Regions from separate parts of the Pseudoflavonifractor intestinihominis genome, predicted to be linked through region 2. Evidence: a T-box and tRNA genes for the amino acid it is inferred to sense, from the RefSeq annotation. Region 2 holds a T-box; the other holds one or more tRNA genes.

Region 1 (15,173 bases), on a different contig from region 2:
CCAGGGCGATGTTGTAACTCTTGGGCTGGCCGGTGCGTCCGGCGCACTCAAAGCCGGTGAAATACCGGTCCAGCTTGTGGGCGGCGTAGAAGGTCTGGATGTATCCGTCCTGGCAGTTGCTCACCACAAAGAGCTTTGCCCGAGCGGAGAGGGCGGCCAGGGTCTCCTTCACGGCGGGGTAGAGCACGCCGCCCTGGGTCCGCAGAAGCACGAACTCCTCGTCCTCCTGCGCCTTAAGCATCATGGCCCGGGTCTCCTCGCTCTCATTGGGGAGGATCTTGCGGGCGATGTCGGGCAGGAGCAGGCCCATGGTGGCCTCCACCTCGGGCACGGTCACCGGCGGCCGGGAGATCTCCGGGTGCCGGGCCAGGGCCCGGTTCCAGCCCTCGCAGATACGGACGGTGGCGTTCCACAGCGTGCCGTCCAGGTCAAATAAAACGCCGTCAAACATGGCGGGAAATCCTCCCTCGCATGGAAAATACATCGCAGGATCGATTCAGCAGACACTACTTTATCGTATTTCCGCCCCAGTGTCAACAAAGAACGGGGGTAGGCCGGGGTTTCACAGAAATTTTCGTGCAAAATTCAACCGGAAGAGAGAAAAGCGGCGGGGAGGAGGGGCAAAACCGCCGGCAGAGCGCTGGAATATCCCCCGGGGCTATGATAAAATAAAATAATCACAAAACAGGGGACCCCGGGACGGGGAGACACGGAGGGAGACAGCGCATGATTTCCATTACCATTGTGGAGGACGAGGAGATTTTTGCCAATCAGATGCTGGAATATGTGCACCGGTTCGGGGCCGAGACCCACCAGGCGGTCCAGGCCCAGGTGTTCGGGGACGGGGCCACCTTCCTGGACGAGTACGACGGCCGCTTCCAGATCATCTTCATGGACATCGTCATGCCCCACATGGACGGGCTGGACGCCGCCCGCCGCCTGCGGGAGACCGACCAGAACGTGTGCCTCATCTTCCTCACCAGTATGGCCCAGTACGCCATCCGGGGCTACGAGGTGGCCGCCCTGGACTTTGTCATCAAGCCCCTGGCCTACGACCTGTTCAAGATCAAGCTGGAGAAGGCCATCGCCCACATCAAGGTGGACGAGAGCTTCCATATCCCCGTGTCCAACGGGATTCAGACCGTCCGCTTCTCCCAGATCAGGTACGTGGAGAGCAGCAAGCACTACCTCTATTTCCACACGGAGACCGGCGACTACCGGATGCGGGGGTCCATGCGGGACATCACCGCCGCCTTCCTGGCCAACGGCTTTGCCGCCGCCAGCGCCTCCCTGCTCATCAACCTGTCCTACGTGGAGCAGGCGTCGGGCAGCGAGGTGACCGTGGCGGGGGAGCGCCTCTCGGTGGCCCGGACTTATAAAAACGACTTCTGGAACCGGCTGACGGTGTACATGAGCGGAGGGATTTTGAAATGATGGGAGAGGGCCTGTTTCAGATCACCCTTTACCACGGCTATCTGCTTCAGATCCTGGCGGCGGAGCTGATCTTTACCCGGCCCCTGCCCCGCCGGAGCCATTTCTGGCTGCGGCTGACGGCAGGGGGAGGGGTCTATATAGTGCTGTCGGTGGTCATTCCCAACTTTATCGCCCGCTATGTGTCCGGTTTTTTCTCCCTGACCATCTTTCTCCTGTCCCTGGGGCTGTGCCTGTTCTGCTTCCGGGCCCGGCTCAGGGAGGTGCTCTTCTGCTGCGTGGGCGCCCAGCTGACCCAGAACCTGTCCTACAATGTGGAAAACCTCATTTACCAGCCCTTTGCCGCCTCCTTCAGCCAGGTTGGATGGCCGTGCCTCTCCCTGGCCGTCACCGCAGTGGTCTACGGGGCGTGCTGGTGGTTCTTTGCCCGGCAGACCGAGCGCTGCGGGGAGATCCGCCTGCCGGGGCGCTATGTGTACGCCATCTCCCTGGCCTCCGCGCTCTTTGTGTACACCATGCAGTTCCTCTTCCAGAGCTACGGCATCGACAGCCTGTGGATTATCCGTCCGCCCCTGATCCTGTGCTGTATTGCCGGGCTGTGTCTCCAGTACGGCCTGCTGGCCCTGCGCAATGCCCGGGAGGAGAACCAGCTGCTGGAGCGGTTCATGCGCAAGGAGCAGAAGCAGTACGAGATCACCCGCAACAGCATGGACCTCATCAACATGAAGGCCCACGACCTGAAGCACCAGATCACCCTTATGCGGTCTCTGGGCAGCTGCGACAGCCGTGAGCTGTCCGAGATTGAGGCGGCGGTGGCTCAGTACGAGACCAGCAGCAACACGGGGAACAAGGCCCTGGACGTGATCCTCACCGAGAAACAGCTCCGCTGCCGGGAGGACCGCATCGAGATGACCGTCATGGCCCAGGGGGAGGCCCTGTCCTTCCTCCAGCAGGCGGACATCGCCTCCCTGTTCGGCAATATCCTGGACAACGCCATTGAGTATGAGCGGACCGTGGAGCCGGCCGCCCGGCGGTGCGTGGCCCTGACGGTGGCGGAGAAGAACGGTTTTGTCTGCATCCGGGCGGAGAACTATTGCCCCGTCTCCCCGCCCATGCGGGACGGGCTGCCTGTCACCTCCAAGTCCAACCGGGACTACCACGGCTTTGGCCTGCGCAGCGTGCGGTACATTACGGAGAAGTACGGCGGCACCCTCCACATCGGCCAGGAGGGGGAGCTGTTCGTGGTGAGCATCCTTCTGCCCAGGCCGGGCGGCAATCCCTGAGCGGCGACAGATTTGCCAGAAAATCTGACGGATTTGCCAACACCCCCTATCTCCTTTGATTTGTGGTATGTTGAGCTTACCAAAAGACAGGGAGAAAGGGGAAATACACAGTGAAGAAAAAGAGCGCATCCGCCTCCCGCGGCGTCATCGCCGTGGCGAGCACCCTGCTGGCCGTGGCCATCGGCGTCACGTCCGGCGCAGCCTCCTACCGGTCGCTGATCTGCAGCGCCATAGGCGGCGACATGTACAAGACCGTGGACGAGAGCGGAACGGAGGTCACCGACCGCTATCCCGACAACGGCATGAGCCTGGAGGACTGGAAGGCCCAGGCCGACGCCCTGGTGGAGGAGGTCACCGGGGAGGGTATCGTGCTGCTGAAGAACGAGAACAGCACGCTGCCTCTGGCCAAGGGCTCCAAGGTGACCCTCTTCGGCCGCTCCTCGGCGGACCTGGTGCTGGGCGGCACCGGCGCCGGCGGCATCGACGCATCCATTGCCGTCAACCTGAAGGACGCCATGTAGGCCGACGGCATGTTTGAGGTCAACAGTACCGTCTGGGACTTCTACAAGAGCTATGACGGCAAGGACGGCTATACCCGCAGCAACGGCAGCTACATGGGCGCCAAGGCGGAGGACATCTTTATCGCCGAGGTGCCTGTCAGCGAGTACACCGACGCGGTGCGGGACTCCTACGACGCTTACAGCGATGCGGCCATTGTGGTCTTCTCCCGGGTAGGCGGCGAGGGCTCCGACATGCCCACCGGCGACTTTGGCGACGGCACCAAGTATCTGTCCCTCCAGGAGCAGGAGAAGGATGTCCTGCGGGAGATCCAGGACAGCGGCAAGTTTGACAAGGTCATCGCCCTCATCAACACCTCCAACGCCATGGAGCTGGGCTGGGTGGACCAGGAGGAGTACGGCATTGACGCCTGCATCTGGATCGGCGGCGTAGGCCAGAGCGGCGCCCGCGCGGTGGCCAAGGCCCTGTGCGGCGAGATCAACCCCTCCGGCCATCTGGCGGACACCTATGCCGCCGATTCCTTCTCCTCTCCGGCCATGCAGAACTTCGGGGACTTCACCTTCACCAATGCCAGCGAGATTGAGGCCCAGATCGGCGCGGATAACAACGGCACCAAGTATGTGGTGTATGCCGAGGGCATCTACGTGGGCTACCGGTACTACGAGACCCGCTACGCCGACAGCGTGCTGGACCCGGCGGGCACCAACGCCGCCTCCTCCGCCGGCGCCTTTATGGGCGACACCTGGAACTACACCGACGAGGTGTGCTACTCCTTCGGCTACGGCCTGAGCTACGGCGCTGAGGACGGCCAGCCCTACCAGCAGGAGATCCGCTCCGCCCAGATGGGGGACGATGGGCTGACCCTCACCGTGGAGGTCACCAATACCGGCACCGCCGCCGGAAAGAGCGTGGTGCAGGTCTACCTCCAGCAGCCCTACACCGCCGGCGGCATTGAGAAGTCCGCTGTGCAGCTGGCCGCCTTTGCCAAGACCGATGTGCTCCAGCCCGGCGAGAGCTGCCAGGTGGAGCTGACCGTGGACCGGCAGGACATGGCCTCCTACGACTACAAGGACGCCAAGACCTACGTACTGGACGCCGGCGACTACTACTTTGCCCTGGGCAACGGCGCCCACGACGCCCTGAACAATATCCTGGCCGCCCGGGGCAAGACCGTGGCCGACGGCATGGACTATGAGGGCGATGCCGCCCTGACCTACCGCTGGAGCAACCCCGCCAAGGAGCTGCTCAACCAGTCTTACAGCGGCAATGAGATCACCAACCGGCTGGACAGCGCCAGCCTGGAGTACTACGGCTACGAGACCGGCTATCTGACCCGCAGCGACTGGACCACCTTCCCTGAGACCTATACCGACCTGACCGCCACCGACGAGATGATCGCAGACATCGACGCCGAGGGCAGCTATGAGCCGGGCAGCAGCGATATCTCCTCCATCATCACCGGCCAGGACAACCAGATGACCCTGGCCAAGATGACCGGAGTGGCCTTTGACGACACGGAGGCCTGGGACAAGATCCTCAACCAGCTCACCGTGGATGAGATGGTGAAGATCGTCACCGGCTCCGGCCTGTCTCCCATTCCCTCCATCGCCTACCCCGCCATGTTCATGAAGGACGGCCCCCAGGGCAACAACCAGCGCACCTACACCGAGGACGGCAGCACCGCCACCGGCTACTGCGGCGAGGTGGTCCGGGCCTCCACCTTCAACACCGAGCTGCTCCGCCGGGTGGGCGAGGCCATGGGCGAGGACTGGCTGCGCACCGACACCGAGGGCGCCTACACCCCCGCCGTCAACATCCACCGCACCCCCTACGCGGGCCGCAACTTTGAATACTTCTCCGAGGACGGCTACCTCTCCGGCCAGATGGCCCTGGTGGAGGTGGAGGGCCTCCAGAGCAAGGGCATCATCCCCTACATCAAGCACTTCGCCCTCAACGACCAGGAGACCAACCGGCAGGGCATCTGCACCTTCTCCAACGAGCAGGCCATCCGTGAGATCTACCTGAAGGCCTTTGAGGCCGCCTTTACCGAGGGCGCCGTCAAGGGCACCATGGGCTCCTTCAACCGCATCGGCTGCACCTGGTCGGGCGCCTGCGCGGGCCTGATGAAAGACATTGTCCGCACTGAGTGGGGCTCCACCGCCATTATCGACACGGATATTGCCATCAATACCACTCTCCAGAGCGTCTTTGCCGGCCTGGAGAACGGCAGCACCATGTGGGCCACCTCGGGCACTGTATTCTATGCCCACGTCATCAACCAGGCCTCCACCGACGCCAAGCTGCTGGAGAACCTGCGGGAGGCCTGCCATATCATCCTCTACAATCTGGCCGACAGCATTGGCGTCAACGGCCTGTCCCCCACGGCGCACGTGGTGGAGACCACACCCTACTGGGAGGCCGCGGCCTACGCTGTGATTGCCGTGCTGGCCGTCATCGACCTGGCCGCCGTGGTGGTGCTGGTCCGGGGCAGCCTGGGAAAGAAGAAGGAGGCGTAACACAATACCATGAAAAAGATGTTGAATAAGAGCAGGATTCTCCCACTGGCCGCCGCCGTGCTGGCTGTGGTGACCGCCATTGTCTACGCCGGCGCCAAGGCCCGGGAAAACGCGCCCGCCATTATTATTCTGCTGGCTGCCGCCGCTGTGCTGGAGCTGGTGGCCGTGGCAGTCCGGAAGGCTTCCTTCCTGGAGTACCTCCCCTTTGTCTGCGCCCTGGCCGGGCTGGCCGTGTTTATCGACCTGGCTTTTGACGAAATCGGCGACATCCTCTCCAAAATCAACATGGACGGCCTGAGCGCCTCCTGGATTGCCAGCGCCGTGCTGCTGGTGGTCACCGTCATCGCCGCTGCCCTGGCCACTGTGTGGCCCGCCAAGGACTGAGGGGGCACCAGCCTTGCATACGCCTGAAGGAAAAAAGAAAGCCATTGGGGCAGAGGGCATCTGCCTGCTGGCCATAGTTCTCATCGCCCTGGTGGCGGTGGTGGATGTGGTGCGCTACGCCCTGCTGGCCAGCGCCCTGCCCCTGATCAACCTGTGCCTGTTTGAGGTGCTCTTCCTGCTTGTGTGCCTGCTGGCCTGGCAGAGCCGCCTGCCCGCCCTGCTGCTGGCGGTGGCCGTGCCGGGGCTGATGCTGGGCATCACCACCAACTACCTGGAGACCACCCTCTTCAACCTGGGCTTCTTCGTCCAGGCAGGTGTGGCCCTGATTGCCGCCGTTGCCGGCACCGTGTTCCAGCTCCGCCACAAGACCCCGCCCCGCCGGCCCAGAATCTGGACCGTGGTGGTGCTGGCGGTGGTGCTGGTGGGCGGCCTGGCCTTCTGGCAGGGCAGCGCGGCGTCCAGCCGGGCGGTACAGACCGCCGGACGGGCCATCTGGGCGGTGCCCGACCGGTTCTCCCAGCCCTGTGAGCAGGGAGGGACGGTGGAGGAGCTGACCTACCAGACCAAGGCCTACGCCACTGACCAGCGGGAGGTGGAAAAGACGGCCTATGTCTATCTGCCCGCCGGGTACGACCCGGATACCCAGTACAATATCCTCTACCTGCTCCACGGCACCGGCGACACCGAGCGGGCCTGGCTGGTGGAGCACAGCGAGAACAAGGACATGGTGGACCAGCTCATCGCCCAGGGGGTGATCGAGCCCCTCATCATCGTCACCCCCACCTTCTATGTGGAGGACGACTGCGCCGGCGACCTGGACCAGCTGACCTACTCCTTTGCCCAGGAGCTGCGCAACGACCTGATGCCCGCCGTGGAGAGCCGCTATTCCACCTACGCCGCTACCTGCGACGAGCAGGGCTTTGCCGAGAGCCGGGACCACCGGGCCTTTGCCGGGCTGTCCCGTGGGGCAGTGACCACCTATCACTCGGTGCTCTGCGGCAGCCTGGACTACTTCTCCTGGTTCGGCACCTTCAGCGGCAGCCGCACCAGCGCCGACTACTTCCGGGAGACCATCCAGTCCGAGGCCTTTGGTGACTACCCCATCCACTACCTGTATGTCTCCAGCGGCACCCTGGACTTCGCCCTGCCTGGACAGCTTCAGGACTACGCCGCCCTGCTGGAGCTGGAGCCCCGGCTGACCAGCGGCGTGAACACCAATTTTGACGTGTTCCCCATGCAGTCCCACTCCTGGGAGAGCTGGCACCTGGCCCTGTACAACTATTTACAAAAGATTTTTTGAAAAAAGCGGACCCCGGCCTGCCGAAAGGCAGGCCGGGGTCCGCTTCGCTCATTTCTTCTCGATGAGGGCCCGGAGGGCGTCCGGGGTCATGCCGGTGTGGACAACGCCGTCCCACCGGACGCAGGGACCCTTGCCGCAGTTTTTCATGCAGCCGCCGGTCTGGAGCCGGAAGCCCGCCGGAGCCACGCCGCCGGGCTCCACGCCGTACTCTCTGGACAGAAAGTCCAGCAGCTCCCGCCGCCGCCCGCAGGAGGGGCCCTGGCACACGGTCAGACTGTGCCGCACCGCCTCGGTCTTGATGGAGGGGTAGCGCCTGAGCACAGCCGGGAGAAAGGTCTCCCGGAAGCCCAGGACGCGGGCGATCTCGTCCAGGGCGTGCTGGGGGATGACGCCGCCGTACAGTTCCTGGGTCTCCCGCAGCAGCGCCACCAGCTCATTCTGGTCGCTGGCCGCGCCCCGGCCCTGATAAAAGGAGAGAATCTGGGCGAATTCTTCCTGAATCATAAAAATGCCTCCTTAAAAAGATACGGCCTGCGCCGTGTCTCACCCCGGAGCGGACCGCGCCGGGGCCTGGACATTATATCAGGAATTCTGCCGCCGGACAATCCGAAACCGCCTGGAATACCGTGGAATCCCCTTTCCGGCCGGCCCAAAAGGGACAAGCCGCTGTTTTCGGAGGAAAACAGCGGCTTGCAGCCCTTCCCGGTATGGATTTCGGGGCTCAGCAGCAGGGGTTCTGAGCGATATGGATGTGGTGGCTGCTGTAATTGCCGGGCACGGCGGCGTGGAAGGACTTGGCCAGGGCCAGCAGGCGGTCGAAGTCGATGCCGGTGTCGTAGCCCATCAGGTGGAGCATGTACACCAGATCCTCGGTGGCGGTGTTGCCCGAGGCGCCGGGGGCAAAGGGGCAGCCCCCCAGGCCGCCCAGGGTGGACTGTACGCCGCCGGCGCCGCACTCGATGGCGGCCAGGGTGTTGACCATGCCCATGTTCCGAGTGTCGTGGATATGGACCTGGAAGGCGCTGTCGGGGAAGGCGGCCTTCACCGCCGTCAGGGAGCCGCGGACCTGGGCCGGGTCGGCCACGCCGATGGTGTCGCACAGGCAGAAGGTCCGGACGCCCAGCTGGTGGACCTGGCCCACAAAGTCCAGCAGGGCCTGCCGGGCGGGCCGGCCCTCAAAGGGGCAGCCGAAGGCGGTGGCCACGTCCACGCACACCTCCAGCTCGGGCAGGCTGTCCCGGATGCGGGAGAGCTCCTCCAGGGACTGGGCCCGGGTGCGGTTGATGTTGGCCTTGTTGTGGCTCTCGCTGAGGGAGATGACGTTGGCCACCTTCTTCATGCCCAGCCGCTGGGCGGTCTGGGCCCCCCGCAGGTTGGGCACCAGGGCGAACAGATCGGCCTGGGGATAGCGCTCCAGGCAGGTGCGGGCCACCTCCTCGGCGTCCTGCATCTGGGGGATGGCCTTGGGGCTGACAAAGGAGGTGATCTGTAGGTGGGACACCCCGGCCTGGATCAGGCCGTCGATGAGGGCCAGCTTCTCCCGGACGGGCAGATAGTCCTTCAGGTTCTGGAGGCCGTCCCGGGGGCCCACCTCCACCAGCCGGATTTTTCTGGACTCAGCCATGGAACACCTCCTTCCGGACATAGACCTGTCCCTCCATAATCATGCGGGCGGTGCGGTACACGCCCAGCTTCTTGATCTCGGTGCGGCCGGGCGCGCTGTCCGCCAGGGCCTCGATGGGGATGATGCCCGAGGGGTGGCCGATGCGGAGCACGCCGTCCGCCTTGGCCTTGTCGCTGAGCAGATCCCACACCACGCTGCCCTGTACCCGGGCCACCGCGCCGGTGGCCACGGTGCCGGTGACCGGGTAGGCCTTGTGCATCTTGAGCATAAAAGTGAGCCGGGATACCACGTCCACCTGGTCGGCCGCCACCTCCACGCCGTTGAAGCAGGTGTGGGCGGCGGGGGCGCTCACCATGGCGAAGAAGGGCTGATAGGGAGTGAGCCGCCTGGCGTCCTCCCACCGCTCCACCAGGCCGATCTTCTGGCAGACCTTGCCCCGGATCTCCTCAATGCGGTCCATGAGGGCCTGGTCGCCGTCGATCTGGGCCGGGGTCTCGGTGCCGGTGAGGCCCAGCTCCTCGGCCCGGATGAACACCACCACGTTGCCCGCGTCCACCACGGACACGCAGTAGTCCCTGCCGCCGGCCTGGATCACGTCCCTGGGGCTGCCGGTGGGCAGCAGGCGGCCGGTGATGCCGCCCACCACGTCCGACCAGTCCAGGGTGATGCGGGCGCCGGTGCCGGGTACGCCGTCAATGGCGAAGTCCCCCTCCACCGCCGCCTTGCCGCCCCTGACGGGGACCTGGGCGGTGAGGATGCGGCCGGTGTTGGTCAGGTGGATGCGCACCGTGGTCACCGGCTCCACCGCCTCCACCAGGCCCATGTCAATGGCAAAGGGGCCCACGGCGGAGGAGATGTTGCCGCAGTTGCCGCCGTAGTCCACAAAGGGGTCGGTGATGCTCACCTGGCCGAAGGTGTAGTCCACGTCGGCGCCCTCCTTGGTGGCCGGGCCGATGATGGCCAGCTTGCTGGTGAGGGTGTCCGCGCCGCCCAGGCCGTCGATCTGCCGCAGGTCGGGGCTGCCGTAGATGGCCAGAATGGCCTTGTCCCGCAGGACGGGGTCGGCGGGCAGCTCGTTCTTCATGATAAAAATGCCCTTGCTGGTGCCGCCGCGGACAATGGCGCAGCACAGGGCCTCCATTTCAGGGTGCATAACGTTACCTCCTTATGATGTCTTGATGCGTCCCTTCAGGTACTCCACCAGCCCGCCCCGGGCCACCAGGTCCATGATATGGCTGGGGATGGGGTCACAGGGCAGCTCCCGGCCGGTGGTCAGGTTGTGGATGACGCCGTTCTGGTAGTCGATCTCCAGCTTATCGCCCTCGGAGATCTTGTCGGTCTCAGGGCACTCGATGGCCAGAATGCCCAGATTGATGCAGTTGCGGTAGAAGATACGGGCGTAGGACTGGGCCACAATGGTCTTGATGCCCAGGGCACGGAGGGTGAGGGGGGCGGTCTCCCGGCTGGAGCCGGAGCCCAGGTTCTTCTCGGCCACAAAGAGGTCGCCCGGCTTGCAGCGGGCGGCAAAGGTGTCTTCCACAGGGCTCATGGCGTACCGGGCCGCCTCCTCGATGGACAGCTCCATGTAGGCCGGGGGAGAGATGATGTCGGTATTGATGTTGTCGCCGTATTTCAGGGCGGTGCCGTAAATCAGATGTGACATAAGGGGCCTCCTTTCCGTTAACAGATATCCCGGGGGTCAGTGAGCCGTCCGGTGAGGGCGGAGGCGGCCACCGTGATCTCCCGGGAGGCGGGAGACACCAGCAGGCGGATGCCCTTGGCAATCTTTCTGCCCCGGAGGAGGCTGGCCGCCTGGGCCAGGTCGTGATACCGTCCGCCGGTGCAGGAGCCCAGATAGGCCTGATGGATGGCAACATCGGTCACCTGGCGGACCGGGGCCACGTTGTCCACCTCGTGGGGGCAGGCGCACAGGGGCTCCAGGGCGCTGGCGTCAAAGTGCAGGTCCTGACAGTACACCGCGTCCGGGTCGCTCTCGCAGGGCCAGCCGCCGTCCACGCCCAGCTCCCGCAGATAGGCCTGGGTAATGCTGTCATAGGGGATGAGGCCGTTCTTGGCGCCCGCCTCCACCGCCATGTTGGCCACGCACAGCCGCTCGTCCATGATCATGGACCGGAAGGTGGAGCCGCAGAACTCCATGGCCTTGTAGGTGGCGCCGTTGTGGCCCACGGTGCCGATGGCCCGCAGGGCCACGTCCTTGGCCATGACCCCGGGCTGGAGGGCGCCGTCAAACCGCAGGCGGATGGTCTGGGGCACCTTGAGCCAGATCTCGCCGGTGGCCAGCACACCCAGCATCTCGGTGGAGCCGATGCCGGTGGCGAAGGCCCCCAGGGCGCCGTAGGTACAGGTGTGGGAGTCGGTGCCCACCACCACCTCGCCGGGGGCCACCCGGCCCTTCTCCACCATCACCTGGTGGCAGGGACCGGCGAACTCGTAGTAGTGCTCCACATGGTTCTCACAGGCCCACTCCCGGGTGAACTTGACAATCTCCGCCTGCTTGGCGTTGGCGGGGGGCGTGTAGTGGTCGGAGATAATGGTCACCCGGTCCGGGTTCCAGACCTTGGCGCCCAGCAGCTTCAGCTTCTCCGCAATCTCCACCCGGGGGCCCAGGATGTCGTCCATCATGGCCTTGTCCACCTTGGCCCAGACGATTTCACCCGCCTTGACCGACGACCGGCCGGAGGCCCGGGCCAGGATCTTTTCACTTATGGTCATTCACATAAAATTTCCTCCTTGCTGCCCTATCAGCCGTAGGGCGTGAAGTTATAGCCGCCGATGAAGGCGAAGAGCACCGCCATCATGACCGAGAAGATGGAGGTGAGGAACAGCTTGATAAAGAGCTTGTTGTGGTCCAGGGGGATGTTGTGGTCCTTCAGGTCGCCGGCCAGGGAGGCCATGATGAGGCCGCCGCCGGTGGAGGCGGGGCTGATACCGGCGCAGGAGGAGCCCACCGTCAGGGCGGACACCATCAGCATGGGCGGGATGGAGGCGGCCCCGGGGCCCAGGTTGGACAGGATGGCGGGCACGGTGGGGATCATGGTGGGCATGACCACGCCGGAGGTGGAGCTGAACCAGCTCATGACGCCGGAGGCCAGGGCGATGAGGGCGGGGGCGGTGCGGGGGATCATGATGCTGGCAAGGCCCCTGGCCAGCAGCTCAATGCCGCCGGCGGTGATGACCACGTTCATCAGCACGCCGATGCCGGTGATCAGCAGGATGGTGTTCCAGGGGATGGACTGGACGCCCTCCCGGATGTCAGCCACCTTCAGGGCCACCAGGATGCAGGCCAGCAGGAAGCAGGTCAGGCCGATGTCGGTCTTGAACACCACCACGCACACCACCATGACCAGAATGGCCGCCAGGGTGAGCCACTGGTTGCGGTTGAACCTGGGGATGTCCTTCCAGCTCTTGCGGTCCGCGCTGCCCTTGACCCGCCAGCCCCGGTAGAGGATGAACAGCAGGACCGAGACAAAGAGGGTGCCCAGCAGGGTGTTGAGGAACAGAGGCAGGGCCACATTCTCGGTGTATCCCGCCTCGGCGGCCTTGGTGATGCAGTCCATCCCCGGCGTGATTGACGCCCAGAGCGGTTACGCCAACGGCACCGGTGAGGCCGACGCCAACTACCGGACGGTCTCCACCGGCGAGACCGGTTTCCGAGAGACGGTGCGGGTGGAGTACGACCCGGAGCAGGTCAGCCTGGATGCCCTGTTGCTGGCCTACTTCTACGTCATCGACCCCACGGTGCAGAACCAGCAGGGCAACGACAAGGGCAGCCAGTATCAGACCGGCGTCTACTACACCAATGACAAGGCCAGAGAGACAGTGGAGCGCATCGCGGACATCGAGCGCAGCCGCAGCAAGGCGTTTTTTGTGGAGATCGGCCCGCTGGTGAACTTCTATCCGGCGGAGGAGTACCACCAGGACTATCTGGAGAAGAACCCCGGCGGCTACTGCCACATTCCCCGGGAGGAGATGCGGCTCTTCTCCCAGCTGCACATCGACCCCGGCGACTACCAGAAGCCGGCGGCGGAGGCCATCCGGGACAAGCTGACCGCCGAGCAGTACCGGGTCACCCAGGAGAGCGGCACCGAGCGGCCCTTTGCCAACGAATTCTGGAATCAGTTTGAGAAGGGCATCTATGTGGACGTGGTCACCGGCGAGCCGCTGTTCTCCTCCACGGACAAGTTTGAGAGCGGCTGCGGCTGGCCCGCCTTTTCCAAGCCGATCGAAGCGCCCGCTCTGGTGGAGCTCCCGGACGACAGTCACGGCATGCACCGTACCGAGGTCCGCAGCCGGGCCGGGGACTCCCACCTGGGACACGTCTTTACCGGAGATCCCGAGTCCCCCAACGGCGTGCGCTACTGCATCAACAGTGCGGCCCTGCGGTTTGTCCCCTACGCCAAGATGGAGGCCGAGGGGTACGGCTATTTGCTCTATCTCTTTGACAATTGACACGGCGCAGCCGGAGCTGGTTTCCGGGAGGGTTCGGGTGCGCCTAATCGCGCGCATACCCCGGTGCTTTTTATTGGACCGGGGCGCGCCCGCATCTGCCGGACGGGAAAACAGGAAAACACCCCGGCGCCTGCTTCAAGCATGGCGCTGGGGTGTTTTGCGTTCCAAGCTGCGTATATTGTTCCGCTTAATTTGAATAGACCGCCGAAAAGGCAGAGTTCTGTCCGTGAAAATGACAAAAGCCCTGAAACCTTACGGCTTCAGGGCTTTGTACTGTGGTGGACGATACAGGATTCGAACCTGTGACCTCCCGCACGTCAAGCGGATGCTCGTACCAGCTGAGCTAATCGTCCAAAGGGCAAAATCTATTATATCCACGAAGGTGCCCTTTGTCAACAGCTTTTTTAAAAAAGACTGAGAAAAAATAAAATCGCCTCTAAGGCGGCGGAGGGGGAGGGTATGCAGCAGGGGAAAATGCTGTTATACTGAGGACAGTTCAGCGGCCGCCAGGGGCGGAAGGAGGAGCGATACCATGATATATGAGCGATTCGGACGGGAACAGATCTGTCCCGCCCTGCCGCAAGGGGCGACGGAGATCTCCCTGACTGCCTACGCCAGGGAGAAGACCGGAGCCGCGCCCTGGGGAGAGCGCTGGGGCGTGTTGATCCTGCCCGGGGGCGGCTACCGGCTGACCGCAGACAGCGAGGCCGAGCCGGTAGCCCTGGACTTCCTCCACGGCGGGGTGCAGGCCTTTGTGCTGCGTTACAGCGTGGAGCCCGACCGGTGGCCCCAGGCCCTGCTGGAGGCCGCGGCGGCGGTGGCCTTTCTCCGCCGGAACGGGGCACGGTACGGCATCCGGCCCGACCGCATTGCGGTGTGCGGCTTTTCCGCCGGCGGCCACCTGGCGGGCTGCCTGGCCAACCTGTGGGGCGACCCGGTCATCGGGGAGAAGCTGGGCCTGACTCCCGAGGAGGTGCGGCCCGACGCGGCCATCCTCAGTTATCCGGTGATCTCGGCGGGGGAGTGGGCCCACAGGGACAGCTTCTTCCGCCTGACCGGCCGGGAGGCGCTGCCGACTGAGCTGGAGAAGCTGTCCCTGGAGAAGAGCGTGACGCCGGGCAATCCGCCCACGTTTATTTGGACCACGGACACCGACCGCACCGTCCCGGCGGAGAACACCCTGCTCTACGCCTGGGCCCTGCGGCGGCAGGGGGTGCCCCTGGAGCTCCACTACTACGGCCACGGCCCCCACGCCATGGGCACCGCCACCGCCGAGTCGGGGGGCGACCCGGGCTGGCAGGACGAGCAGGCGGCCACCTGGCTGCCCCTGTGCGTCCGGTGGCTGCGCCGGGAGACCTGGCGGAACAACGACTGAGAGGGAGAGAGATATGGAACAGAAGACAGCCCTGATCACCGGGGCATCCCGGGGCATCGGCGCGGCCACGGCCCGGCGGCTGGCCCGGGCGGGATACGCCGTGGCGGTGAACTATTGCCGCAGCGAGGAGAAGGCCCTGGCCCTGGTGGAGGAGCTCCGGGAGGCGGGACACACCGCCATGGCAGTGAAGGCCGACGTGGCCGACCCGGAACAGGTACAGTTTATGGTTGACAATGTGTTGGATAAATTTTGTCAACTTGACATTCTGGTG
Region 2 (15,173 bases):
CCTGGCGGGCGGGTACGAGAACATCTGCGTGGTGGGCGACGACGACCAGTCCATCTACCGCTTCCGGGGCGCCACCATTGAGAACATCCTCTCCTTTGAGAAGCAGTACAAGGGCGCCCGGGTCATCCGCCTGGAGCAGAACTACCGCTCCACCAAGAACATCCTGGAGGCCTCCAACGCGGTCATCCGCAACAACCAGGGCCGCAAGGGCAAGGAGCTGTGGACCGACCACGGCGAGGGCGACAAGGTCCAGTGCTACACCGCCATGAACGAGCACGACGAGGCCCAGTATGTGGCGGCCCAGATCCTGGGCAGCTACTCCTCCGGGCGGCACTGGAAGGACCACGCCGTGCTCTACCGGATGAACGCCCAGTCCAACCAGATCGAGCAGGCCTTCAAGCGCAACGGCGTGCCCTACCGCATCATCGGCGGCATCCGCTTCTTCGACCGGGCCGAGGTCAAGGACATGCTGGCCTACCTGTGCGTCATCAACAACCCCGGCGACGACCTGCGCCTCCAGCGCATCATCAACAACCCGCCCCGGGGCATCGGCGCCACCACCATCGACCGGGCCCAGAACATCGCCGCCCAGGAGGGGCGCTCCCTGTGGGAGGTCATCTCCAACGCCCAGGCCTATCCGGAGCTCCAGAAGGCGGCGGCCAAGCTGGCCGCTTTCACCGACATGATGGCCGAGCTGCGCAAGCTGTCCGGCGAGATGGAGCTGCCCGCCTTCTATGAGGAGCTGGTGGCCCGCACCGGGTACGCCGTCATGCTGGAGCAGAAGAACACCATTGAGGACCGCACCCGGCTGGAGAACGTGCAGGAGCTGCTGACCTCCATCAACGGCTATCTGGAGAACGCCGACGAGCCCAGCCTGTCCGGCTTCCTGGACGAGATCGCCCTGTACACCGACCTGGACAGCCACGACCCCGAGGAGGACTGCGTGGTCATGATGACCATGCACTCGGCCAAGGGCCTGGAGTTCCCGGTGGTCTTTGTGGTGGGCGTGGAAGAGGGCATCTTCCCCGGCATCCGTGCCATCGGCGAGCCGGAGGAGATGGAGGAGGAGCGCCGCCTGTGCTACGTGGCCATGACCCGGGCCAAGGAGAAGCTGTACATGACCTGCGCCTCCCAGCGCATGCTCTTCGGCCGCACCAACAACAACCGGCCCTCCCGCTTCCTGGGGGAGATCCCGGAGGAGTACGTGGAGAAGTCGGGCCGTCTGCCCCGCAGCGAGCGGACCGAGGAGCACCAGGACGGAGAGCCCCCCAAGAAGAAGGCGCCCGCATGGCGCAAGCCCGCCGAGCGGGGGTACTCCCTGGGCGGCGGCTACACCACCTACCCCAAGGGCACGGCGGTGGAGCCCAAGATCGGCGGCGCCGCTTCCGCCGCCAAGCCGGCCGATTTCCACAAGGGCGACATGGTCCAGCACAAGGCCTTCGGCAAGGGCATGGTGGTCAACCTGATGCCCATGGGCGGCGACGCCCTCATCGAGATCGCCTTTGACAACGTGGGCACCAAAAAGCTGATGCTCAAGTCGGCGGCCCAGCACATGACCAAGCTGTAAGCGGCTCAGAGAAAGAAAAACGGCGCACACCCTGTGTAAAGGGTGTGCGCCGTACAGCGGCTGGGGCACAACGGACAGCATGGAAATCAGGCCAGAAGCTCTGTAAAGCTATAAACATAACAGTCGCATAGCCGGCGCATTTTCTCCTCGTGGGCGGCATAGAAGCGGTCGTATACCCCTACCACCGTCAGGCCGGCGGCCTTGGCCGCCTCGCAGGCGCCGGGGGAGTCCTCGTACATGGTGCAGGCGCTGGCCGGCACCCCCAGCTGCTCCAGGGCCAGCTGGAAGGATTTGGGGTTGCGCTTCTCCAGGCCCATCTCCTGGACGTAGATTACCCGGGAAAAGTATTGCTTCAGGCCGTGGCGCTCCAGGGCCGCCCGGCACAGCTCGGGCACGCAGGCGGTGAAGAGGGCCATGGGCGTCCCCTGGGCGGCGCACTGCACCAGGTACTCCGCCGCCCCCGGCTTCAGGGGCACCTGGTGCTCATAGGCGTCCCGGGCCATGGAGAGCCACTCGTCCATGATGGCCTGGGGCTCCAGGTCCAGGTGGTAGTACTCCCGGGTGAACTGGGCGGCAATGGGGAAGATGGAGTGGCCCACCGTCTCGCAGTACTCCCGGGTGGGGGTCAGCCCCCGGCGCTGGAGAAAGCGGACGTCGATCTCCTCCCACACGCCGTTGGAGTCCACCAGCGTGCCGTCAAAATCAAAGAGTTTCATAGAGTCCTCCAAATTGAGATTCCCAACTATTCTATCACAACCAAAGGAGCGGGGCAACCGTGCAGGAACAGAACAGAGACCGGGCGCTGGCCCGGTTGTCAACACCTCTCATCATCCTGGCCACCATCATCTGGGGCAGCTCGTTCGTGGTCATGAAGAGCAGCGTGGACGTGCTGCCCACCTTCTGGCTGCTGGCCATCCGGTTCACGGCCTCCGCCGTGGTGCTGGCGCTGGTCTTCTGGAAGCGGTGGAAGCTGGTGGACAGGCACTACTTCATCGGCGGCGGCATCATGGGCTTCTTCCTTTTCCTGGCCTATGCCTTCCAGACCTTCGGGCTGGAGGGCACCACGCCGGGCAAGAACGCCTTCCTCACCGCCGTCTACTGCGTCATCGTGCCCTTCCTGTACTGGGCGGTGGCCCGGAAGCGGCCCGACCGGTACAACATCGCCGCCGCCGTGCTGTGCATCGCGGGCATCGGGCTGGTGTCGGTCACCGGTGAGAACGCCGCGGCCATCAGCATCGGCGACGGCCTGACCCTGGTGGGCGGTTTCTTCTTCGCGGCCCACATCGTGGCCGTGGCCCGCTTCTCCGAGGGCCGGGACATCTTCCTCCTCACCGCCATCCAGTTCGCCTCCTTTGCCGTCTTCTCCTGGCTGGGGGTGCTGGTGACCCGGCCCGTCCTGCCTGTGGAGGCCATGGACGGCGGCCTGGTCCTCTCCCTGGCCTACCTGGTGATCTTCGCCTCCTGCGGGGCCCTGCTGTTCCAGAACATCGGCCAGAAGTACACCGCCCCCGCCACAGCGGCAGTGCTGTTGTCCCTGGAGGCCCCCTTCGGCGTGGTGTTCTCCATCCTCTTTGCCGACGAGCGGCCCACGCCCCTGATGGTGCTGGGCTTTGTGCTCATCTTTGTGGCGGTCATCTGCTCGGAGACCAAGTTCTCCTTCCTCCACCGGGAGAGAGGGGAGAAGGTCCACGCGGAATGATCCGGCCAGCGCCCCGGCGGAACCCCTCCGCCGGGGCGCTGCTGTGTCCCGGCGAAAAAAGAGGAAACAGGGGGTTGACAAATGTCCCCTTCCTGCGTATAATGCAATACAACAAAGCAATAAAGCAGCGAAACCTATGACGGAGAGAAGTAGCCGTTGCAGCTGATGCAAAGCGATTCCCGGACAGTGTGAGCGGGATCTGAGGCGGGCGCGTGAATGGACTCCGGAGGGCGGCTTGAACGGGGAAACCCAAGTAGATGCCGACGGGCTCCCACCCGTTACCCATCGGGCGCGCATGATGGTGCGCGAAGCGAGCGGACGCGCAAGCGTCAATTTGGGTGGTATCGCAGAAGCAGAAGCTTTTGTCCCATGTGGGGACAAAGGCTTTTTTTGTTTCTCAAATCAAGGCCGCTTGGCAGACGGCCCCTCCATCAACCATCCAAACACATTAAAGTCCGCCGGGGCAGAGGCCGCCGGGGACGAGAATTTGGAGGAACTACCATGAAGAAGCTGAATCTGAAGTCCATCGCCGCCCTGACCGCCGCGGCCGCCATGACCCTGTCCCTCACCGCCTGCACCCAGACCGGCGGCGACACCGGCGGAGCGGGAAACACCGCGCAGCAGTCCGGCGGCAAGACCTATAACGTGGCCGTGGTCAAGCAGATGGACCACGCCTCTCTGGACGAGATCGCCAACGCCATCACCGCCCGGCTGGACGAGATCGCCGCCGAGCAGGGCGTGACCATCCACTATGAGGTGTCCTCCGGCCAGAACGACCAGAGCGTGCTGCGGCAGCTGGGCGACCAGGCCATTGCCGACGGGGTGGACGTGATCATCCCCATCGCCACCACCGCCGCCCAGGTGATGGCCGTGTGCGCCGAGGAGACCAAGACCCCGGTGGTCTTTGCCGCCATCTCCTATCCCGACACCGCCGACCTGACCGGCATCGACTACGTCACCGGCACCAGCGACGCCCTGGACACCAACCTGATCATGGACATGATGCTGGCGCAGAACCCCAACGTGTCCAAGGTGGGGCTGCTCTACTCCCTGTCCGAGCCCAACTCCCAGGTGCCCATCGCCGAGGCCAAGGAATATCTGGACGGCAAGGGCATCGCCTATGAGGAGGCCACCGCCAACACCAACGACGAGGTCATCGCCGCCGCCAGCTCCCTCATCGCCGACGGCGTGGACGCGGTGTTCACCCCCACCGACAATGTGATTATGTCCGCCGAGCTGGCCATCTATGAGGACTTTATCGAGGCGGGCATCCCCCACTACACCGGGGCCGACTCCTTTGTCCGCAACGGCGCCTTCGCCACCTGCGGCGTGAACTACACCGACCTGGGCGCCCAGACCGCCGACCTGGCCTACAAGGCCGTCACCGAGGGCATGGACGCCATGGAGGACTACTACCAGGTGTCCGGCGGCATCATCACCGTCAACTCCGAGACCGCCGACGCCCTGGGCATCGACTACTCGGTGTTCGACAGCATGGGCCAGGTGACCACCGTCACCACCACCGAGGACTGAATCAAATCTCACACAGGCTGTCCCCCGGCTAAGGCCGGGGGATGGCTTGCGTTTTGGAAAGGAGCGGATTTCCCGTGCTCTACGTTGCACAGACGGCCCTGGAGCTGGGCTTCCAGTACGCGCTGGTGGCCATGGCCCTGTTCCTCAGCTACCGGGTGCTGGACATCGCCGATATGACCACCGACGGCTGCTTTGTACTGGGCTGCGCGGTGTCGGTCACCCTCACCGCCGCCGGCCACCCCTTCCTGGCCATCCCCGCCGCCATGCTGGCGGGGGCCTGCGCCGGATTCGTCACCGCCTTCCTCCAGACCAAGCTGGGGGTGCCCTCCATCCTGGCGGGCATCATCACCAACACGGGCCTGTACACCATCAACCTGATGGCCATGGGCTGGAAGGCAAACCAGAGCCTGCTCAAGCAGGACACCATCTTCACCCTCTTCCGCGCCACCGGCATCGGCGGCGACTGGTACGCCATTCTCCTCTCCGGCGGCATCACGATTCTGATGGGCGTGCTGCTGGTGCTCTTCCTGAACACCCGGCTGGGCCTGTCCATCCGGGCCACCGGCGACAACCGGGACATGGTGCGTGCCTCCTCCATCAACCCCACCTTTACCATCACCGTTGGCCTGTGCGTGGCCAACGCCCTCACCGGCCTGTCCGGCGCGGTGGTGGGCCAGGCCCAGAAGACCGCCGACATCAACGGCGGCACCGGCATTGTGGTCATCGGCCTGGCCTGCCTCATCATCGGCGAGACCATCGTGGGCCGGGGCGCCATGTTCCGGGGGGCCGTCGCCGTCATCCTGGGCAGCATCCTCTACCGCGTTGTGTACGCCCTGGTGCTCCGCTCTCCCATCCCCATCGACTGTCTCAAGCTGGTCACCGCCATCGTGGTGGCCCTGGCCATCGCCATGCCCACCCTGAAGCAGTGGGCCGCCCTGCAGAACAAAAAGCGCCGGGCCATGGCGGCCAGAAAGGGGGCGCGCTGACATGCTGGAGCTGAACAACCTGTCCAAGACCTTCAATCCGGGCACCGTCAACGAGAAGAAGGCCCTGAACCATCTGTCCCTGAAGCTGGAGCCGGGGGACTTTGCGGCCATCGTGGGCTCCAACGGCGCGGGCAAGTCCACCATGTTCAACGCCATCGCCGGCGACTTCTTCCCCGACGAGGGGTACATCACCCTGGACGGAAAGGACATCACCTACCTGCCCGGCTACCGCCGCAGCCGGGAACTGGGCCGCCTGTTCCAGGACCCCATGCGGGGCACCGCGCCCCACATGACCATTGAGGAGAACATGGCCCTGGCCTACCTGCGGGCGGGCAGGAGCCAGCGGGCCTATTTCAGCCGGGTGAGCCGGAAGGACAAGGAGCTGTTCCGGGAGCAGCTCTCCCGGCTGGACATGGGGCTGGAGGACCGGATGAAGCAGCCGGTGGGCCTGCTCTCGGGCGGCCAGCGCCAGGCCCTCACCCTGCTGATGGCCACCATGGTGCCCCCCAAGCTGCTGCTGCTGGACGAGCACACCGCCGCCCTTGACCCGGCCACGGCGGAGAAGGTGCTCCGCCTGACCCGGGAGATCGTGGAGCGGGACCACCTGACCTGCCTGATGATCACCCACAACATGCACCAGGCCCTGGAGCTGGGCAACCGGACCCTGATGATGGACTCGGGCCGCATCGTGCTGGACGTGAAGGGGGAGGAGCGCAGGGGCATGACCGTGGACGACCTGCTCCGCCGCTTCCGGGAGAACGTGGGCAAGGGCCTGGACAACGACCGCATCCTGCTCTCCTGAACAAGTACATAAAAAAGAGGCTCGCACCTGGGTGCGAACCTCTTTTATGTCAGCGGAACCTATCTTACAGCAGAAAGAGCATGGACACGGCGATCAGAATTACCAGCCCCACCAGATTGGCCAGGGTGAACACGCCCAGGTACCGCAGGGGCTTGGCGCCGGGGGACTTGAGGTACAGCCGGAAGGAGATCAGGCTGGCCAGGGAGGCGATGAGGGTGCCCAGGCCGCCCACGTCGGTGCCCAGCAGCAGGCCCTTCCAGTCCTCCGTGAAGCCGGAGAGGAGCACCGCCGCGGGCACGTTGCTGATGACCTGGCTGGCGCACAGGGAGGTAATAAAGGTGTTCTCTGCCATGACGGCGGAGAGGAAGTCCTTCACCGCCGGGATGTTGCCGATGTTGCCCGCGAAGATGAAAAAGCAGACAAAGGTGAAGAGCAGTCCGTAGTCCACCCGGGGGAAGAGGTGCCGGGCGAAGAGGAGCAGGCACACCGCCACGATGGCCAGCAGCACGGCGTAGTGGAGCACGTGGAACACGGACAGCAGGCACAGCAGGAAGAGCACCGCCATCAGCCACAGCTGACGGGGCCGCCGGATGGTCTGCTTCTCGGGGAAGCGGACCTCGATGCCCTCCGGCCTGACGCACAGTGCGGCCACGGACAGGCCCACCAGGCTCACCAGGGTCAGGGGGACCATGACGGCGAAGAACGCCCCGGCGGGGATGCCGAAGGCGGAGTAGAGGTACAGGTTCTGGGGGTTGCCCACCGGGGTGGCCATGCTGCCTAGATTGGCCGCCAGGGTCTGGAGCACCACCAGGTACAGGGCCCGCTCCAGCCGCCCCACCAGCCCCAGCACCAGCAGGGTGAAGGGGACAAAGGTGATGAGGGACACGTCGTTGGTGATGAGCATGGAGGTGAAGAAGGGGAGGAGCACCAGCACCAGGGAGATGAAGCGCATCCGCTTCTTGCCGGTGAGCAGCTTCTGGGCCAGCACGGCGAAGAGGCCGCAGTCCTGGAGTCCGGCCACCACCGCCATCAGGCAGAAGAGCAGGGAGAGCACCCGGAAGTCGATGTACCCCAGGTAGGCCGCCGAGGGCGGGACAAAAATCATGGAGACCAGGGCGCACAGCAGGGCGATGCAGCCCACGGCCTCCCGCTTGACGAACGAAAGAATGGACGAAGCCATGGATGATCTCTCCTCACGGAAAGCGGCCCCACCGGCGCCAGGGCCGTTGGGACCGCTCTCTCTTTGGTATGGACCGGGTCAGGCCTGGACCGCCTGCTTGAGGGCCTGGGCCAGCTGGTCGGGGCAGGAGGTGGACTTGCCGCCGCAGTGGATGCCCTCCAGCTTGGAGATGGCGTCGGTGACCTTCATGCCCTCCACCAGCCGGGAGATGCCCTGGAGGTTGCCGTCGCAGCCGTTGAAGATCTTCACGGACTGGACCGTGTCGCCCTCCACGTCGATCACCATCCGGGTGGAGCAGACGCCTCTGGTTCTGTAATCAATGGTCATAGAAAATTGCCTCCGCATACAGCCCCGAAAGACAGGGGCAAAAATATCGGAAAATATTATACAGGACCAAGCGGAAAAACGCAACGGGTCAATGGAACTTTTTGGGGAAGAGCGTCGGGGGGATCATTCGCCGTACACGATCAGGCAGGTGACGCCGCTGCCGTTGAGATACACGTCCTGACAGCCCCCGGCCATCCCCGCCGTAAAGAAGCAGACGTCCCACATGTCGGCCGCGCTGTCGTAGCGGCAGGTGACGGAGTCGTAGGAAATAGTACACTCCGCCGCGGCCCGCTGGACGGCCTCCTCCGCGCTGCCGATTGGGAGGGGAGAGGTGTTTTGAAAGCCGTCCAGCAGAACGCCCGGCGCGTTTTCCCCGCAGGTATCCTGTACCTCGGCGTAGGAGAAGGAGAGAATTTCGGCAGACGGCGGGGCGGTATCCTGCGCCTCCGCATGGGTGGGAGAAAGTTCAGTGGACGGCAGGACGGCGTCCTGTCCGCAGCCGGCCGGCAGCAGGGTCAGCGCCAGAGCCAGACCCAACAGAGCAGATCGTTTCATCCTGTCAGCCTCCGTTTCTGTGGTGTTGTGTACTTTTTAGACGCACAGACGCCGGAGAAGTTCCGGGTATTTCCGGTGGCGAAAAAGCGGGGAAACCATTTGTTCTCCTTGACAATGTTCCGGGAAATGCATATACTAAAGAGCGTTCACAGTGAAAAGCCGCGAAGGGAAGGAGTACGCATTTTCCAGGGTGCAGAGAGGAGCCGGCCGGTGCAAGGCTCTCCGTTGGGAATGCGGAAGGTGGTCCCGGAGCTCCGCCCCTGAAGCAAGTAGGGGGTGGCGGGTTCTCCCGTTACCGAGACAATGAGTGTTCTCCCGCGGGAGAAAATTCAGGTGGTACCACGGACTGCATCAGTTCGTCCTGAGCAAAAGGCTTGGGGCGGACTTTTTTGTTGCGCATAAAGTTTTTTGCCCCGAAAAGGAGTGTTAAAAAGAATGAACAAAGAACTTCCCAAGGTCTATGAACCCCAGGAGGTGGAGGGCCGCATCTACGAGATGTGGGAGAAGAACGGCTGCTTTGTGGGCCACCGTGACCCGGACAAGAAGCCCTTCACCATCGTCATGCCGCCCCCCAACGTCACCGGCCAGCTCCACATGGGCCACGCCATGGACTCCACCCTCCAGGACATCCTGATCCGCTTCAAGCGGATGGAGGGCTACGCCGCCCTGTGGGTGCCCGGCACCGACCACGCCGGCATCGCCACCCAGATCAAGGTGGAGGAGGAGCTGCGCAAGAACGAGGGCCTGACCCGCTACGACCTGGGCCGGGACAAGTTCCTGGAGCGGGTGTGGGACTGGAAGAACAAGTACGGGGGCCGCATCGTGGAGCAGCAGAAGAAGCTGGGCGCCTCCTGCGACTGGTCCCGCTCCCGGTTCACCATGGACGAGGGCCTGAGCAAGGCCGTGCGCCACGTGTTCGTCTCCCTGTATAAGAAGGGCCTCATCTACAAGGGCAGCCGCATCATCAACTGGTGCCCCCACTGCGTCACCGCCCTGTCCGACGCCGAGGTGGAGTACCAGGACAAGCCCGGCTACTTCTGGCACATCCGCTACCCCATCCAGGGCGAGGAGGGCCGCTATGTCATCGTGGCCACCACCCGGCCCGAGACCATGCTGGGCGACACCGGCGTGGCCGTCAACCCCAACGACGACCGGTACAAGGACATCGTGGGCAAGAAGTGCATCCTGCCCCTGGTGGGCCGTGAGATGCCCATCGTGGCCGACGACTACGTGGACATGGAGTTCGGCACCGGCTGCGTGAAGATGACCCCCGCCCACGACCCCAACGACTTCGAGGTGGGCCTGCGGCAGAACCTGGAGACCATCCGGGTGCTGGACGACAACGGCCGCGTGGTGGAGGGGTACGGCAAGTACTCCGGCATGGACCGCTACGAGGCCCGGAAGGCCATTGTGGCCGACCTGGAGGAGCAGGGCTACCTGGTGAAGGTGGAGCCCCACCAGCACAACGTGGGCACCTGCTACCGCTGCCACAGCGACGTGGAGCCCCTGATCTCCGCCCAGTGGTTCGTGAAGATGGCCCCCCTGGCCGAGGAGGCCCTGCGGGTGGTCAACGACGGGGAGGTCAAGTTCGTCCCCGACCGGTTCTCCAAGACCTATGTCAACTGGATGGAGAACGTCCACGACTGGTGCATCTCCCGCCAGCTCTGGTGGGGCCACCAGATCCCCGCCTGGACCTGCCAGGACTGCGGCCACATCACCGTGTCCGAGGAGGACCCCACCGAGTGCGAGCACTGCCACTCCAAGAACATCAAGCAGGAGGAGGACGTGCTGGACACCTGGTTCTCCTCCGCCCTGTGGCCCTTCTCCACCCTGGGCTGGCCCGAGGAGACCGAGGACTACAAGTACTTCTATCCCACCGACGTGCTGGTCACCGGCTACGACATCATCTTCTTCTGGGTGGCCCGGATGATCTTCTCCGCCTGCGAGCACACCGGCAAGCCCCCCTTCCACACCGTGTTCATCCACGGCCTGGTGCGGGATGACAAGGGCCGCAAGATGTCCAAGAGCCTGGGCAACGGCATCGACCCCCTGGAGATCGCCGAGAAGTACGGCGCCGACGCCCTGCGGTTCAATCTGGTCACCGGCAACTCCCCCGGAAACGACATGCGTTTCTACACCGAGCGGTGCGAGGCCATGCGCAATTTCGCCAACAAGATCTGGAACGCCAGCCGCTTCCTGATGATGAACCTGACCATCGACAAGTGCGAGCTGCCCGAGAAGCTGGAGATGGAGGACCGCTGGATCCTCTCCAAGCTCAACGCCCTGATCCCCGAGATGACGGAGAACATGGACAAGTACGAGCTGGGCGTGGCGGCACAGAAGATCTACGACTTCATCTGGGACTCCTACTGCGACTGGTATATCGAGCTGACCAAGGCCCGCCTCCAGGGCGACGACGAGGCCGCCAAGGTCAACGCCCAGAAGGTGCTCTGCTACGTGCTCACCCAGATCCTCAAGCTGCTCCACCCCTTCATGCCCTTCATCACCGAGGAGATCTGGCAGGCCCTGCCCCACGAGGGGGATTACCTGATGCTCCAGAAGTGGCCGGAGCACAGCGTGGCCCTGGACTTCCCCGACGAGGAGCGGGCCATGGAGATGATCATGGACGCCATCAGCGCCATCCGTACCCGCCGCTCCGAGATGAACGTGCCGCCCTCCAAGAAGGCCCACGTCACCGTGTCCACCCTGCAGCGGGACGTGTTTGAGGCCGGCATCCCCTTCCTCAAGCGGCTGGGCTACGCCAGCGACGTGACCATCACCGGCGTCACCGACGCCGACCAGGACACCAAGGGCATGGTCACCGTCATCACCCACGCCGCCCGCATCTCCATCCCTCTGGCCGAGCTGGTGGACATGGAGAAGGAGAAGGCCCGCATGGAGAAGGAGCTCAAGAAGAACCGTGCCGAGCTGGACAAGCTGGAGACCAAGCTGAACAACCCCGGCTTTGTGAACAAGGCCCCCGCCAACGTGGTGGAGGCCGAGCGGGAGCGGTCCGTCAAGCTCAAGGAGCTGGTGGCCAAGCTGGAGGAAGAGCTCTCCAATATGTAACGCCAACCCCATAGCCTCTTCTGCCGCCGGAGACGATGCGCCGTCTCCGGCGGCATTTTTTTCATCTGTATGCAAAGAAATGTTTATTTTGTTCCAAACGGGCGAAAAAGAGAGGATGAGGGACTTCCGTGGGGCAGAATAAGCTTTTCTGCGGCACACGCCCAAAAAAGTTTACAAATTAGCGTTGATAGGAGCGGAGAAAAAAGGTATTATTACATACCATATAGCGGTGGATACAGTTTTCCGCTCCGGCCGGGCAGCAAAGGGGCTGCGGATGGGTATACTGTAACCGGAGAATCAATTTACCGTTGGGAGGGTTCGGCATGAGAAAGCAAGCCGCTGTGCTGGCCATACTGCTTCTTCTGCTTCTCGCAGGATGCCGGACGCAGCCGGCGGGGGAGACGGGGCAGCCCATGCCCTCAGACAGCGCAAAACCCACTGATACGCCGGAGCAGACGGTTACTCCCACGCCCATGGAGGAGTTGGAGGTGAGTCCTGCGCCGGAGGGGACGGTCTCTCCCGCGCCCACGGACAGCCAGCCGCCCCAGACCACCGGCGCGCCAGACTGCCGGGCGCTGGCGGAGGAGCTGTGGGAGAAGTACCCGGACAGCCTGTCCAACAGCCAGTGGTACGCCCTGGACCGGGCCTACTGGTTTGCCGACTACGTGCCCGGCACGTCGGTGGACGACCGGGGAGAGGGGACGGACAGCTCGCCCCTGTCCCAGCCCGACGTGTATTTCTACGAGGACACCACAGGGGACATGGCCCCTGAGGACGTGGCGGCCGAGCTGGTGAACGTGATGCTCCGGTCCGCCGACCCGGAGGGGGGCTGGGAGATCGCGTCCCAGTCCCTGCTGGACCGGGACGGGCTGCTGGACCTGTGCGCGGAGTATCTGGCGTCCTACACCGGCGGCTGGGAGGACCAGAACCGGCTGAAGAGCTGGTTTGACACCTGGGCCGCGGGGATCCCCGGCATCGGGGAGGACATGTGGGTCCTCCACCCCAGCTACACCGGCGGCACTGTGACCCAGGAGAGCGGCGGCTGGTTCGTCATCATGCGCAGCGGCAGCGTGTACCGCATGCAGCGGGATGACGCCTTCGGCGTGTACGTCCAGCAGCCCCAGGTGCAGGCCCGCGTCCAGTTTACCAGAGCCCTGGAGGCCTGGGGCTGGTTCCAGGGCGCGCCCCTGACCGTGGATGCCGGAGCCAAGACGGCCGCGGACGGCAGGGAGTGGTACCCGGTGACGGACAGCCGGTTCTCCACGGTGCTGGACCTGCGGATGTATCTGAAGGGCATCTTCTCCGACGAGATCGCGGAGGAGCTGCTGAGCATGGACCTGTACCGGGACGTGGACGGCGTGCTCTGCTGCGCCCAGAGCGCCAGGACCGCCCCCGACCTGGCAGATGCCGCCGTCCAGGTGGAGCAGGAGAGCGATACCAGGCTGGTCTGCCGCCTGGAGGGCACCCTGACCTGGTCCGACGGCTCCCGTCCGGCCCAGGCGGTTTCCGTCTCCTTCCCCTACGAAAAGGTGGGGGACAAGTGGCTGTTTACGGAATTCTCGTGGCCCCAATAGGGAATTCGACCAAAAGCGCGGCCCATATGCATTATAATCGCCATATACCAGAAAATGGTATATGGCGATTTTTTTCTGCCCAGAACTTGGGACAGACAGGTATTTCAACGCACAGGAGGGACAAGCTATGTCAGTGACCTGTACCGGGGAGGACCGGAATCTGCGGCTGACGGTGTCGGGGGAGGTGGACCACCACGGCGCCCGGGCCATCATGCAGGAGCTGGACCGCCAGGTGGACGCGGGGCTGCCCCGGCGGCTCACCCTGGACCTGAGCGGCGTGACCTTTATGGACAGCTCGGGCATCGCGGTGCTGCTGCGGGCCTACCGCCGGATGGCGGAGCTGGGGGGCGCTCTGACGGTGGCCAATGTGCCGCCCCAGGCCCTCAAGGTGCTGCGGGCGGCGGGGCTGGAGCGGATCATCCGCTTTGAATAGGGAAACAGACCGCCGGGGCGCGGCAGGCGCTCCGGCGGCGGGGAACCCAATACGGAAGGAGTCTTTACATATGAAACCGATCAACGAGGCGGCCATTTCCTTTCTCAGCCGCTCCGCCAACGAGGGCTTTGCCCGCACCGCGGCGGCCTGCTTTGCCGCTCAGCTGGACCCCACCCTGGACGAGGTCAACGACATCAAGACCGCCGTCAGCGAGGCGGTGACCAACGCCATCGTCCACGCCTATCCGGACCGGCTGGGCAAGGTGGCCCTGCGGCTGCGGCTGTTTGAGGACGGGGTGCTGGAGATCGTGGTGAAGGACTGGGGCGTGGGCATCGAGGACGTGGAGAAGGCCCGCCAGCCCCTGTACACCACCGGCAACGAGGAGCGCTCCGGCATGGGCTTTACCATCATGGAGAGCTTCATGGACGCCCTGCGGGTGCGCTCTACCCCGGGGAAGGGCACAACCGTCACCATGCGGCGCCGGATCTCCCGCCGGTACAGCGGCGGCGGGCACTGATGGCGGCGGATACCCAGTCCCTGCTGGAGGCGGCCCGCCAGGGGGACAACGACGCCTGCGCCAAGATGATGGAGGAGAACAGCGGCCTCATCTGGAGCATCGTCCGCCGGTACTACGGCCGGGGCGTGGACCCGGAGGACCTGTACCAGCTGGGGTGCATGGGCTTTCTCAAGGCGGTGCGGGGCTTTGACCCGGCCTTCGGGTGCCAGTTTTCCACCTATGCCGTGCCCAAGATCGCCGGGGAGATCCGCCGTTTTCTCCGGGACGACGGCGCGGTGAAGGTGAGCCGGGGGCTGAAGGAGCGGGCGGGGAGCATCCGCAGCGCCCGGGACCGGCTGCGGGCCGACCTGGGCCGGGAGCCCACCCTCAGCGAGCTGGCCGGGGAGACCGGCCTGGAGCCGGAGGAGATCGCCGCCGCCGAGGAGGCCAACGCCCCGGTGGCCTCCCTCCAGATGGAGACGGGGGACGGCTTCACCCTGGAGAGCGTGCTGGGCACCGAGGGCATGGAGGAGAGCATCGTGGAGCGGGAGGCCCTGCGCTCGGCGGTGAGCAGCCTGCCCGACCGGGAGCGGCAGGTCATCGTCCTGCGGTACTTCCGAGGCCTGACCCAGGACAGGACGGCCAGGATCATGGGGGTCAGCCAGGTCCAGATCTCCCGGGTGGAGAAGAAGGCCATGGAGTATCTCCGCCGCAAGCTGGAGGAGTAGCGGTTCAGTCCCCGGGCAGGCAGTCCAGGCCGCCCAGCTCCAGACCCATCTGGAGCCCCGTCAGAAAGAGCTGCTCTCCCTCCATGTCGGAGACAGCCAGACAGGCATCCAGAATTTGCAGCACCCGGGCGCACAGCGCGTCCGGGTGCTCTTTTCGGAATCGGGCCCGGAGGGTCTCCGCTTCCTCCCGCAGAGCCCGGTACTCCGGCTCGCCGGACAGCGCC

The links. The T-box of region 2 lies ahead of WMO64_RS08230 (valine--tRNA ligase). A T-box ahead of a tRNA ligase gene usually reads a tRNA of that ligase, here a tRNA-Val.
Region 1: it encodes a tRNA-Val, which carries the amino acid that the T-box ahead of WMO64_RS08230 (valine--tRNA ligase) is inferred to sense. The anticodon was not compared.

Annotation. Positions count from the first base shown of each region.
Region 1 covers NZ_JBBMFK010000001.1:151,819-166,991, forward strand. Annotated here, with positions in the region: gene WMO64_RS00740 (HAD family hydrolase) at 1-451, opposite strand, end outside; gene WMO64_RS00745 (LytR/AlgR family response regulator transcription factor) at 727-1,434, shown strand; gene WMO64_RS00750 (ATP-binding protein) at 1,431-2,714, shown strand; gene WMO64_RS00755 (glycoside hydrolase family 3 protein) at 2,825-3,235, shown strand; gene WMO64_RS00760 (glycoside hydrolase family 3 protein) at 3,245-5,749, shown strand; gene WMO64_RS00765 (hypothetical protein) at 5,759-6,133, shown strand; gene WMO64_RS00770 (alpha/beta hydrolase) at 6,147-7,433, shown strand; gene WMO64_RS00775 (NADH-quinone oxidoreductase subunit NuoE family protein) at 7,482-7,937, opposite strand; gene WMO64_RS00780 (hydroxymethylglutaryl-CoA lyase) at 8,155-9,057, opposite strand; gene WMO64_RS00785 (2-methylaconitate cis-trans isomerase PrpF family protein) at 9,050-10,210, opposite strand; gene WMO64_RS00790 (LeuD/DmdB family oxidoreductase small subunit) at 10,223-10,720, opposite strand; gene WMO64_RS00795 (aconitase/3-isopropylmalate dehydratase large subunit family protein) at 10,738-11,790, opposite strand; gene WMO64_RS00800 (SLC13 family permease) at 11,820-12,635, opposite strand; gene msrB (peptide-methionine (R)-S-oxide reductase MsrB) at 12,625-13,527, shown strand; tRNA gene WMO64_RS00810 (tRNA-Val) at 13,804-13,880, opposite strand; gene WMO64_RS00815 (alpha/beta hydrolase) at 14,060-14,902, shown strand; gene ymfI (elongation factor P 5-aminopentanone reductase) at 14,916-15,173, shown strand, end outside.
Region 2 covers NZ_JBBMFK010000011.1:70,704-85,876, forward strand. Annotated here, with positions in the region: gene WMO64_RS08185 (ATP-dependent helicase) at 1-1,567, shown strand, start outside; gene WMO64_RS08190 (HAD family hydrolase) at 1,654-2,283, opposite strand; gene WMO64_RS08195 (DMT family transporter) at 2,343-3,266, shown strand; gene WMO64_RS08200 (ABC transporter substrate-binding protein) at 3,768-4,799, shown strand; gene WMO64_RS08205 (ABC transporter permease) at 4,841-5,785, shown strand; gene WMO64_RS08210 (ABC transporter ATP-binding protein) at 5,787-6,587, shown strand; gene WMO64_RS08215 (SLC13 family permease) at 6,652-7,767, opposite strand; gene WMO64_RS08220 (TIGR03905 family TSCPD domain-containing protein) at 7,846-8,094, opposite strand; gene WMO64_RS08225 (hypothetical protein) at 8,218-8,649, opposite strand; T-box leader at 8,802-9,016, shown strand; gene WMO64_RS08230 (valine--tRNA ligase) at 9,085-11,718, shown strand; gene WMO64_RS08235 (hypothetical protein) at 12,042-13,292, shown strand; gene WMO64_RS08240 (STAS domain-containing protein) at 13,420-13,725, shown strand; gene spoIIAB (anti-sigma F factor) at 13,796-14,242, shown strand; gene WMO64_RS08250 (sigma-70 family RNA polymerase sigma factor) at 14,242-14,949, shown strand; gene WMO64_RS08255 (DUF6809 family protein) at 14,954-15,173, opposite strand, start outside.